2 regions of the Bacillus methanolicus genome follow, and region 2 is predicted to be linked to the other one. Evidence: riboswitches for the same ligand, from Rfam matches in the RefSeq annotation. Region 2 holds a riboswitch; the other holds the start of a gene.
The links. A riboswitch is a leader RNA that binds a small molecule or an ion and turns the genes downstream of it on or off. The one in region 2 is predicted to bind S-adenosylmethionine.

Region 1 (5,620 bases), 450 kb from region 2:
CTTCGAAAATAGGGATCATTTTCCGAACCTTTTCTGTCTCGCTCAAATTAATTTCGGCAACAAGAATTTCTTCCTGCTCTCCGGCTTCTGCAATGATTTCCCCCCACGGATCAATAATCATGGAATGACCCGCGAATGTATTGTTCGGGTCTTGCCCGGAACGGTTGCAGGCAATGACAAAACATTGATTTTCGATTGCGCGTGCGATTAAGAGGCTTCGCCAATGGGAAAGTCGGGAATGAGGCCATTCTGCCACAACAAACAATGCTTCTGCACCTTCCGCAGTATGAGTGCGGATCCATTCCGGGAAACGAATATCGTAGCAAATTACCCCTGCAAATTTTCTGTTTTCAAGCTGAAATAAACCTTTTGATTTTCCGCGGGTCAAAAAAAGATGTTCATTCATCAGCTTGAATAAGTGGAGTTTACTGTATTCGTGAATTTTATTGCCGTGTTTGTCGACAATCAAAAGCGTGTTAAAGACTCCTTCAGAGGTTTTGTTTGCAACGGAGCCACCAACAAAATGGATCCCGTGTTTTCTTGCTGCATTTTGCAGAAAAACAGTTGTTTCACTAGCATTTTCATCGGCTATTTCATTGATTCGAGTCAAATCATATCCTGTAGTCCATAATTCCGGAAGAAGAATTATATCCGGTTTTTTTGCAGCAGCTTCTTGTATAAGATTTTCCGCAGATTGAAAATTTTTTTTCGGATCGCCGAAGGCAAGATCCATCTGAATACATGCTATAGTTAATTTCATGACCTTCACCCTGTTTGAAAAATTTTATTCTTTACAAGCTTACATTTACGTTATATTATTTTTGACTAGAATTTCAACAATTTTATAAAATGAAAATAATTTCTGATTGTAGGTGTAACGATGAAACATTTCTCCCAATCTGATTTATTAAACAGCCTTCCGAAACAATTTTTTGCTTCGCTTGTAAAAAAAACAAACCAATATATTGAGAAAGGCTATGATGTCATTAATCTAGGCCAGGGAAACCCTGACCAGCCGACTCCTGAACATATTGTGAAAAAACTTCAGCAAGCTGCAGCAAACCCTGTGAACCATAAATATTCACCATTTCAGGGATTTCGATATTTAAAACAAGCAGCTGCGTTATTTTATAAACGGGAATACGGGGTGGAACTGGATCCGGACAAAGAGGTGGCAATATTGTTCGGCGGGAAAGCCGGGCTTGTTGAAATTCCGCAATGTCTGTTAAACCCGGGGGATGCCGCTCTCGTTCCTGATCCGGGATACCCGGATTATTGGTCAGGGATTGTATTGGCTCGTGCTGAGATGATCACCATGCCGCTCCGTGAAGAAAACGACTTTCTTCCTGATTTTGCCGATCTGCCGGAAGAAGATGCAAAAAAAGCAAAATTAATGTTTTTGAATTACCCGAATAACCCGACCGGGGCAACGGCGACAAAAGAATTTTTTGAACAGACTGTCAAGTTTGCCGAGGAAAATGATATTTGTGTTGTTCATGACTTTGCATATGGAGCCATCGGCTTTGACGGACAAAAGCCGCTAAGCTTTTTGCAGTTTGAAGGTGCAAAAGATGTCGGTATTGAAATTTACACACTCTCTAAAACTTATAACATGGCAGGATGGCGGGTCGGGTTTGCGGTTGGAAACGAAAGTGTGATTTCTGCCATTAACCTTTTACAGGATCACTTGTATGTCAGCTTGTTTGGAGCAGTTCAGGAGGCCGCAGCTTCTGCGTTGACAGAGTCTCAGGAATGTGTAGAAAAACTGAACAAAATGTACGAGTCAAGACGAAATGTTTTGATTAACGGGTTAAGGTCAATAGGCTGGAACGTAACAGCTCCAAAAGGATCATTTTTTGCCTGGCTGAAAGTGCCGGATAACTTTACATCAGAACAATTTTCTGATTATCTTCTTGAAAAAGCGCATATCGTCGTTGCGCCGGGCATTGGCTTTGGCAAGCATGGAGAAGGCTATGTCAGAGCAGGATTACTGACTTCTGAAGAAAGACTTTTAGAAGCAGTTGAGCGAATTAAAGCTTTAAAAATTTTTTAAAATGATGGATTGACAAATCAAAATATTCCTGCGATAATCCAAATAAATCTAGCGCGTAAAAAATTGAATATGAACCAAATATTGTTTTCTTATCAAGAGCAGGCGGAGGGACGAGCCCAATGAAGCCCGGCAACCGACTTATTTTATAAGCACGGTGCTAATTCTTGCAGCAATAGCTGAAAGATGAGAAGATCTTAGTTTGCAGCACTAACCTCTTCTTGTCGAAGAGGTTTTTTTGTTGCGTAAGAAAGAGGTTATCAACCGGTTTTTGAATTTATCGACCAGTCTTAAGGATATCGATGCCTGCCGAATGGGAGCAAATGCACCTTGAACGGGAGTAAACTCCTGATAAACAAAAATAAACATTTTTCGTAAGTATTAACCAGTTTCCATGAAAGGAAGATTCCAATTGAGTGAAATCATTGCGACGTACTTAGTGTTTGACTCCAAACATGACCCTGAAAAAAAAGCGGAAGAAATTGCCCTTGGGCTAACAGTCGGTTCCTGGACCAATTTGCCTGAACTCGAAAAAAATCAGCTCAAAAAACATAAGGGGAGAGTCGTTTCTGTAGAAGGTCTGGCACCCGGGGGAGCTCAAAAAGAAACGGAAGCTTTGATTAAAATTGCCTATCCGACAGTGAATTTTTCATTTGACATTCCAGCCATATTAACAACTGTTTTCGGAAAATTATCAATGGATGGAAAAATAAAACTGCTGGATTTACAGTTTAGCAGCGAGCTAAAAAAAGCTTTTCCCGGACCGCGATTCGGCATTCCCGGCATCCGTGAAAAATTAAATGTGTACGATAGGCCGCTCGTCATGAGTATTTTCAAAGGCTTAATTGGCCGGGATCTTAATTATTTGCTATTCCAGCTAAAGGAACAGGCAAAAGGCGGAGTCGATATTGTGAAAGATGACGAAATACTGTTTGAAAATGAGCTGACGCCATTTGAACAACGAATAACTGAAGGGAAAAAAGCTCTCCTTGATGTTTTTGAAACAACCGGGCACCGGACATTGTATGCAGTCAATTTAACAGGGCGTTCGTCAAAGCTTCGTGATCAGGCAAGAAAGGCTGCGGAATTGGGTGCAGACATATTGCTGTTTAATGTGTTTTCCTATGGCTTGGACATTCTTCAAGAGCTTCGGGAAGATGATAACATTGCCCTCCCGATTATGGCTCACCCGGCATTCAGCGGCGCGATCACCTCATCACCTTACTACGGTTTGTCTCATTCGCTTTTACTCGGTAAGCTAACCCGCTATGCGGGAGCCGATTTCTCTTTGTTTCCTTCACCGTATGGGACGGTTGCACTTGAAAGAGACAAGGCACTTGCGATGGCTGTAGCTTTAAGAGAAAGAGAAGACTATAAGCCGAGCTTTCCGGTTCCTTCAGCAGGCATTCATCCAGGCTTGGTGCCTCTTCTTGTACAGGATTTTGGAATTGACAGCATTATCAATGCAGGCGGCGGTGTTCACGGACATCCGGATGGCACAAAGGGAGGAGGACTTGCATTCAGGCAGGCAATTGATGCAGTTCTTTCCGGCAAATCACTATCCGAAAGCGCGGAGACCTTTCCAGAACTTAGAAAGGCAATTGATTTATGGGGTTCCTTCGAGGTGAACGTATGAAAAAATTTGCCGTATTTTGTGATTTTGATGGAACGATTACGGAAAAAGATAATATAATTTCGATTATGCAAAATTTCGCTCCTTCTGAGTGGATTCAAGTGAAGGACCAAATTTTAGCTCAGGAAATTACAAACCAAGAGGGAGTAGGGAAGATGTTTTCCCTTCTCCCAAGCAGATTAAGAAATAAAATTGCCCATTTTACTGTTCAGAATGCCTCTATTCGCCCCGGATTTCAAGAGTTCATTGATTTTCTTAATGAACATGATATTCCATTATTTATTGTTAGCGGCGGAATTGATTTTTTTGTAGAACCAATTCTTAAAAGATTTGGACCTTTTGCAGGATTATATTGCAACGGAGCTGATTTCAGCGGGGAAAATATTGAGATTCTATGGCCGTACAGCTGTGATGATTATTGTTCAAATGGTTGCGGCTGCTGCAAGCCTTCCGTTATCAGAAAACTGGAAGGAAACAGATTTTATAAAATTGTGGTTGGCGACTCGATCACGGATTTAGAAGCAGCTAAACAGGCTGATTACGTTCTTGCCCGGGATTTTTTAGAGGATAAATGCCGGGAACTAGGTATTCGATTTGATTCATTTGAAACATTTTTTGATTGTATAGAATCTATTAAAAAGATGATTGGGGTGAGAGCATGAGTTTGTTGGCTGAGAGATGGAATGAGCTTGCTGATGTAAAAGATGAATTGGCGGAAAGAGACTGGTTTATGGGGACGAGCGGGAATCTCGCAATTAAGGTTAGTGACAAACCTTTGCAATTTCTTGTAACAGCAAGCGGCAAAGACAAGCGAAAACGTACGGAAGAGGATTTTCTTCTTGTTGACGAAAACGGTCGGCCGGTAGAAAACACTCACTTAAAGCCATCAGCTGAAACTTTGCTTCATGTAGAAATTTACAAAAAGACGAATGCTGGATGCAGTTTGCATGTGCATACAGTTGATAACAATGTCATTTCCGAAATTTACGGTGATAAAGGTGAAGTGAAATTTCAAGGTCAGGAATTAATCAAAGCGTTTGATATATGGGAGGATGACGCTGTACTTTGTTTTCCGATTATTCATAATCATGCCCATATTCCAACATTGGCAAGAACATTTTCTGAGCACGTCAAAGAGGATACAGGGGCTGTATTAATTCGAAACCACGGCATTACTGTCTGGGGAAGAAATGCATTTGAAGCGAAAAAAATTCTGGAAGCGTCGGAATTTTTATTCCGTTATCAATTAAAGCTTCTTGAATATAAGTCATATCAACAGTTAAGAGTTGTCTAAAAAATGAAAGGAGAATGAAAAATGGCGTACATAGTCTTGCAAAACAGTGGAGAAAAAATTGAAATTCAAGAGGATGTAGCTGTATTTTTAGAAAATCAAGGAGTAATTTATGAGCAATGGGATATATCAAAGCTTCCATCCAATCTTCGAGAAAAATATTTATTAACAGATGAAGAAAAAGAACAAATTCTTGAAGTTTTTAAAACCGAAATTGAAGACATTTCTGCCCGCCGAGGATATAAAGCTCAGGATGTTATTTCTCTGGCAGAACATACACCTAATCTGGAACAGCTGCTCGAAAATTTCCAAAGAGAACACCATCATACAGATGATGAAGTCCGATTTATTGTCAGCGGTCATGGAGTTTTTATTATTCAAGGAAAAGACCACAACTTCTTTGAAGTGCATTTAAATCCCGGAGATTTAATTTCCGTTCCAGAAAATACCCGCCACTATTTCACTCTTTCAGATGACCGTAAAGTGGTTGCAGTAAGAATTTTTGTTACAACAGAAGGCTGGGTTCCCATTTACGAAAAGGAAGAAGTCGAACAGTAAGAAGTTCCGAATAGGGTCTGACTCCCTCCAACAATATATTTTGAATTGGAGGGGTCTGACCCTTTGTTTTTCAGTCAGCCCCTTTTTA
Region 2 (5,620 bases):
AATCGATCCGAATAAAAAAAGCGTACAAGCTGTGATTTTGGCTCCCTCTCAGGAACTTGTAATGCAAATTTTAGGTGAATTCCAAAAGTGGTCTGAAGGAAGCGGAATAAGAGGCGCTTCCTTTATTGGGGGAGCCAACTTGAAGCGGCAGCTTGAAAAATTAAAGAAAAATCCTCATGTTGTGATTGGCACACCGGGGCGTACATTTGAACTAATCAAACAGAAAAAGCTGAAAATGCATGAAGTAAAGATGGTCGTTCTTGATGAAGGCGACCAGCTTCTTATTCCTGAACATGCCGATACCGTTAAAAATATCATTAAAACAACGTTAAGTGACCGGCAGATCGCACTTTTTTCAGCAACACTTGCATCCAAAACAGAAGAAGCGGCAAAGGATCTTGCAAACGATCCTGAAGTCATTCGCGTGAAAAAGGATGAAACAATCGGCTCCTCGAATGTTGAACATATTTATTTTGTTTCGGAGCAGCGAGATAAGATCAAATTACTGGAGAAAGCCGCACGGCTAAAAGGGATAAAAGCACTTGTTTTTGTTAAGGATATCGGCAACTTACAGGTGCTTGCAGAAAAACTTCACTACAAAGAACTCCAAGCAGAGAAATTGCACAGTGAGATGAATAAAATCGAACGCCAAAAAGCATTAAAAAATTTCCGGACAGGAGAAAGTAATTTACTGCTGGCAACGGTTGTGGCAGCGAGAGGCCTTGATATTAAAGGGATTACACATGTGATTCATTTCGACTTTCCGAAAGACTTGAACCAGTACGTGCACCGTTCAGGGAGAACCGGTAGATTTGGCGAAAGCGGCACTGTCATTTCGTTTGTGACAGACAGGGAAGAGCGGGAATTAAAGAAATTCGCTAAAGAGTTGAAAATACCTGTTCATAAAAAAGTCTTTTATAAAGGAGCAATAACCGACGATCATGCGAAAAAAGAAATGAAAAGCTAGGCAGCAAGGCGCCTAGCTTTTTTATGGCGAAGTGAACGAATCGCTGTAAAATAGAAAAAATCGCAATAATACCCGAATTATCGCAGTTAAATTAAAATAATCGCAATAATATCCGAAAAATCGCAATTAAATTGAAAGAATCGCTGTAATATCGAAAAAATCGCTTTTATATATTTTACGGAATCTGCTTTACAGCGAAGCAAAAATATTGCTATGACAAGGAACGGAAGCAAAAAGATCACTTAATTAGGAAACGCTTGCCGGGAATAATAAACAAACGAAAAACCAATACTACTTTTGAAAATTAGTAAAGGAGTCGAGCTGCAATGGGACGTACAAAACCGGCAAATGCAAACGCACAAAGAAACAACAATGCGAAAAAAGGAAACAATCCGAGTGAAGAGTTGGTCGAATTTACTTCACCAAAAAACAAAAAAAATCAAAACAATCCCGAGGATTAACTGATGGGCACCGAAAGAGGATTCGTTCAAACGGACCTCTTTTAATCTTAAAAACCCAGTTGACGAATCAACTCGTTTTTTGTTATACTCCAGCTAATATTATGAATTTTAGAAATTATACTCTTATCAGGAGAGGCGGAGGGACAGGCCCTGTGAAGCCCGGCAACCTGCATGGTTCATTGCAAAGGTGCCAAATCCTGCAGACAGAAGTTCTGGAAGATAAGAGGAGGATATGAACTTTACGCCTCTTCTTTGTGAAGAGGTTTTTTATTATCATGTTCTAATCACCCGTAGTTCCTCACCTATATAGGTGGAAGGTAACGGGCGCTTGGATCTGATTTGTTCTACATAATATGAGCCTCGATAAAGTTTCAATTTTTTTGAAGAAGGTGGAAATGTTGACGGAGAGGTTTGAAACGAATTTATTGCACAGTGTAAAAAAACAAAAACTCCCGATCAAAAGTAAAGTTACCCCGATTTATCAAACTTCCGCGTTTACGTTTGACGATCTTAATGATCTTGAACGATATTACAAGGGAGAAGGCAACTACTTATATACCCGTACGGGCAATCCGAATACTGATGAACTCGGTGAAGCAGTGGCAGCTATCGAGGGGGCTCCAGCAGGTGTTGCGACATCTTCCGGGATTTCAGCGATTCTTGCCGGGGTGCTGTCAGCAGTTAAGAGCGGTGATCACATTGTTGCTGCAGATGACCTGTATGGAGGAAGCTTTCATTTATTAAAAAATGAATTGAACCAACTTGGAATTGAGACCACTTTTGTACCATTTTCAGACCTTCAACAGGTTGAACAGGCGATTCAGTCTAATACAAAGCTCCTTTACACAGAGTCAATTACGAATCCGCTGTTGAGAGTTGAAAATCTTGAAGCTGTTGTGGATCTTGCCAAAAAGTACAATCTTGTCACAATTGTTGATAACACATTTGCATCTCCTTACCATTGCAATCCTTATAAACTAGGGGCAGATTTAGTTATTCATAGTGCGACAAAATATATTGGCGGACACAGTGATATTACGGCCGGTGTGGTTGTCGGCAAAGAAGAGATGGTTGCCAAAGCACGGAAAAAAGTGGTGAATCTCGGTGCGAATGTCAGTCCGTTTGAAGCGTGGCTTACATGCCGTGGATTGAAAACTCTCGCTTTAAGAATGAAAAGCCAGTCTCAGAATGCCAGGAAGCTGGCCGAAGCTCTAAAGACAAATGAAAATGTGGCTAAAGTATACTATCCTTTTGACCATTCAGAAGAAGGCTTTGGGGCGATCGTCACAATCGAGCTATCGAAAATAGTGGATGTAAATAAGTTTTTCCGTGCACTTTCTTGGGTGAAAATTATTCCGACGCTTGCCGGAGTGGAAACGACTGTTTCACATCCGATGTCAACTTCCCACCGTGCTCTGCCTCCTAAAGCAAGAGAAGCATTAGGAATCACGAAAGAAGTTGTCCGTATATCAGTCGGAATTGAACATCCGGAAGACATCATTCAAGTGTTCGAAAAAGCGATTGAAAATTCTGTTTAATGAAAAATTATGTTTGACTTGATTCATAAACTAAATTATAATCCTTTATAAAGTTAACGAATTAATATTTTAATTGATTAAAATTAGAATATCAGCAATCTCTTATCAAGAGTGACGGAGGGATCAGGCCCGATGAAGTCCGGCAACCTTCAAGCAATGCTTGAAAAGGTGCCAATTCCTGCAGACAATTCATTGTCTGAAAGATAAGAGGAGGAACCCCCTCTTCTTATGAAGAGGGGGTTTTTTCGTAAATAGATTTCGGAATAGTAAAAAAACACAAATAAATGTAAGTATTAAACCTACTAAACCAATAAAAATAATTATATTTAGGAGGAAAAAACAATGGCAAAACAATATGATACGTACGATGTAGAGACGATTCTTTTACATGGAGGGCAATCACCGGATCCAACAACCGGTTCTCGGGCTGTTCCGATTTACCAAACAACCTCATATGTATTTCATAACACCGAACATGCCCAGAGCTTATTTTCGCTCGATGAACCTGGAAACATTTATTCAAGAATAGGAAATCCAACAGTCGATGTCCTCGAAAAGAGAATTGCCCTGCTTGAAGACGGAGTAGCAGCAGTTGCCACTTCATCAGGAATGGCAGCAATTGCTTTATCCATTATGAATATTGCTCAGGCAGGTGATGAAATTGTTGCAGCATCCAATCTTTACGGTGGTACATATAATTTATTCGCCGTTACACTTCCGAAATACGGAATTAATGTTCATTTTGTCGATCCAAAAGATCCGGAAAATTTCCGCAAAGCGATTACACCAAAAACGAAAGCTCTATATGGAGAGATTATCGGAAATCCGAGCCTTCATGTTTTAGATATTGAAGCGGTGGCAGAGATTGCGCATGAAAATGGAATTCCATTGATAATAGATAATACGTTTGCCACCCCATACATTTGCAAACCGATTCAATGGGGAGCTGATATTGTCGTTCACTCGGCAACTAAATGGATTGGCGGACACGGTACAGCGATTGGCGGCCTTGTTATTGATGGGGGGCGCTTCAACTGGAATAACGGAAAATTCCCTGGATTCACAGAACCTGATCCAAGCTACAACGGCATCAGATATGCAAATGATTTTGGAACGTTAGCCTTTAGTACAAAGCTGAGAGTTCAGCTGTTAAGGGACTTTGGTTCTTGCTTAAGCCCGCAAAATGCATTCCTGTTGCTGCAAGGGCTTGAAACGCTTCATCTTCGGATGGAAAAACATACTGAAAATGCGTTAAAGGTTGCTCAATTTTTGAAATCTCATCCGGCAGTAGAGTGGGTATCATACCCTGGCCTGGAAGACCACCCTGCTCACGAACTTGCGAAAAAATACTTGAGAAACGGCTTTGGTTCAATTGTGAATTTCGGAATTAAAGGCGGCCGGGAAGCGGGTAAAAAAGTAATCGACCATATAGCTTTATGGTCCCATGTTGCTAATGTCGGGGACGCGAAGTCACTCATTATACATCCGGCTTCAACGACACATCAGCAGTTGAGTGCAGAAGATCTTAAGAAAACAGGTGTCAGTGAAGAATTGATCCGTTTGTCTGTTGGGCTTGAATCGGTTCGTGATCTGATAAATGATTTAGACCAGGCTTTTTATCAGGCGACCGGAATTTCTTCAAAGGGTGCTGAAAAAGGAGATACGGCAGTAAATGACGAGGGGGTTATCCGCTGGGCGCTCCAATCGCCATTTGTCCGGGAAGTTGTTGATGGGAAAGAAATACAGCGGCCAAAAACGCTGGCAATTGTCGGTTTAAGCAGCAACCCGGGGCGTCCGAGCAATCGATTGGCACGGAAAATGAAGCGGCTTGGATATAAAATTGTTCCGGTCAATCCGAGAGAAACAGAAGTACTTGGAGAACAAGCATATCCTGATTTAAAATCAGTTCCATTTAAGATTGACATTGTGCAAATCTTCCGCAGCCCAGAGGCAGCAATTGAGATTGCAAAAGAAGCGGCAGAAGTTCAGCCAAAAGTTTTCTGGCTTCAGGAAGGCGTTATTTCACCAAAAGCAGTGGAAATTGCAAAAGAAGCAGGACTCGAGGTTGTTCATAATCGCTGTACGTATAAAGAAGCGCAGCGCCTCCGAGGAACAATTGTCACTTATGCATGCGAGATTTAAAGATTAGGAGAGAAGAGAGGAGACTAATGAGATGAAGAAATGGTTTGGAATATTGGCAGGATTGCTGCTATTGTTCGGAGTTGCCGGCTGCTCGAACAGCACGGGTGCAAAAGGAGAAAAACCTGAAAAAATTGTGCTTGATTATGCTTACTATTCCCCGACGAGCCTTATTTTGAAAGAGTTTGGCTGGGCTGAAGAAGTCTTTGAAAAAGAAGGTATTAAAGTGGAATATGTTCTTAGCCAAGGCAGCAACAAGGCGCTTGAGTTTTTAAACAGCAAAAGCGTGGATTTCGGTTCAACAGCAGGAGCAGCAGCCTTAATGGCAAAAGCAAAAGGAGCACCAATTGAATCGGTTTATATTTTTTCCAAGCCTGAATGGACGGCGCTTGTAACGAATAAGGATTCTTCAATTCAGTCAGTTAGTGATTTGAAGGGAAAAAAAGTAGCTGCAACCGTTGGTACAGACCCATACATTTTTCTTTTAAGAGCATTGGATGAAGCGGGACTTTCTG

Region 1: linked by a shared signal. The riboswitch ahead of mtnW (2,3-diketo-5-methylthiopentyl-1-phosphate enolase) and the one ahead of C0966_RS00395 (trans-sulfuration enzyme family protein) in region 2 are both predicted to bind S-adenosylmethionine.

What each region holds. Positions count from the first base shown of each region.
Region 1 is NZ_PNFF01000001.1:549,185-554,804, forward strand. It holds gene C0966_RS02810 (carbon-nitrogen family hydrolase) at 1-760, opposite strand, end outside; gene C0966_RS02815 (pyridoxal phosphate-dependent aminotransferase) at 881-2,053, shown strand; SAM riboswitch class I at 2,140-2,243, shown strand; gene mtnW (2,3-diketo-5-methylthiopentyl-1-phosphate enolase) at 2,463-3,686, shown strand; gene C0966_RS02825 (2-hydroxy-3-keto-5-methylthiopentenyl-1-phosphate phosphatase) at 3,683-4,345, shown strand; gene C0966_RS02830 (methylthioribulose 1-phosphate dehydratase) at 4,342-4,977, shown strand; gene C0966_RS02835 (1,2-dihydroxy-3-keto-5-methylthiopentene dioxygenase) at 4,999-5,532, shown strand.
Region 2 is NZ_PNFF01000001.1:96,413-102,032, forward strand. It holds gene C0966_RS00385 (DEAD/DEAH box helicase) at 1-967, shown strand, start outside; gene C0966_RS00390 (hypothetical protein) at 1,294-1,428, shown strand; SAM riboswitch class I at 1,549-1,654, shown strand; gene C0966_RS00395 (trans-sulfuration enzyme family protein) at 1,824-2,966, shown strand; SAM riboswitch class I at 3,066-3,176, shown strand; gene C0966_RS00400 (PLP-dependent aspartate aminotransferase family protein) at 3,309-5,108, shown strand; gene C0966_RS00405 (aliphatic sulfonate ABC transporter substrate-binding protein) at 5,140-5,620, shown strand, end outside.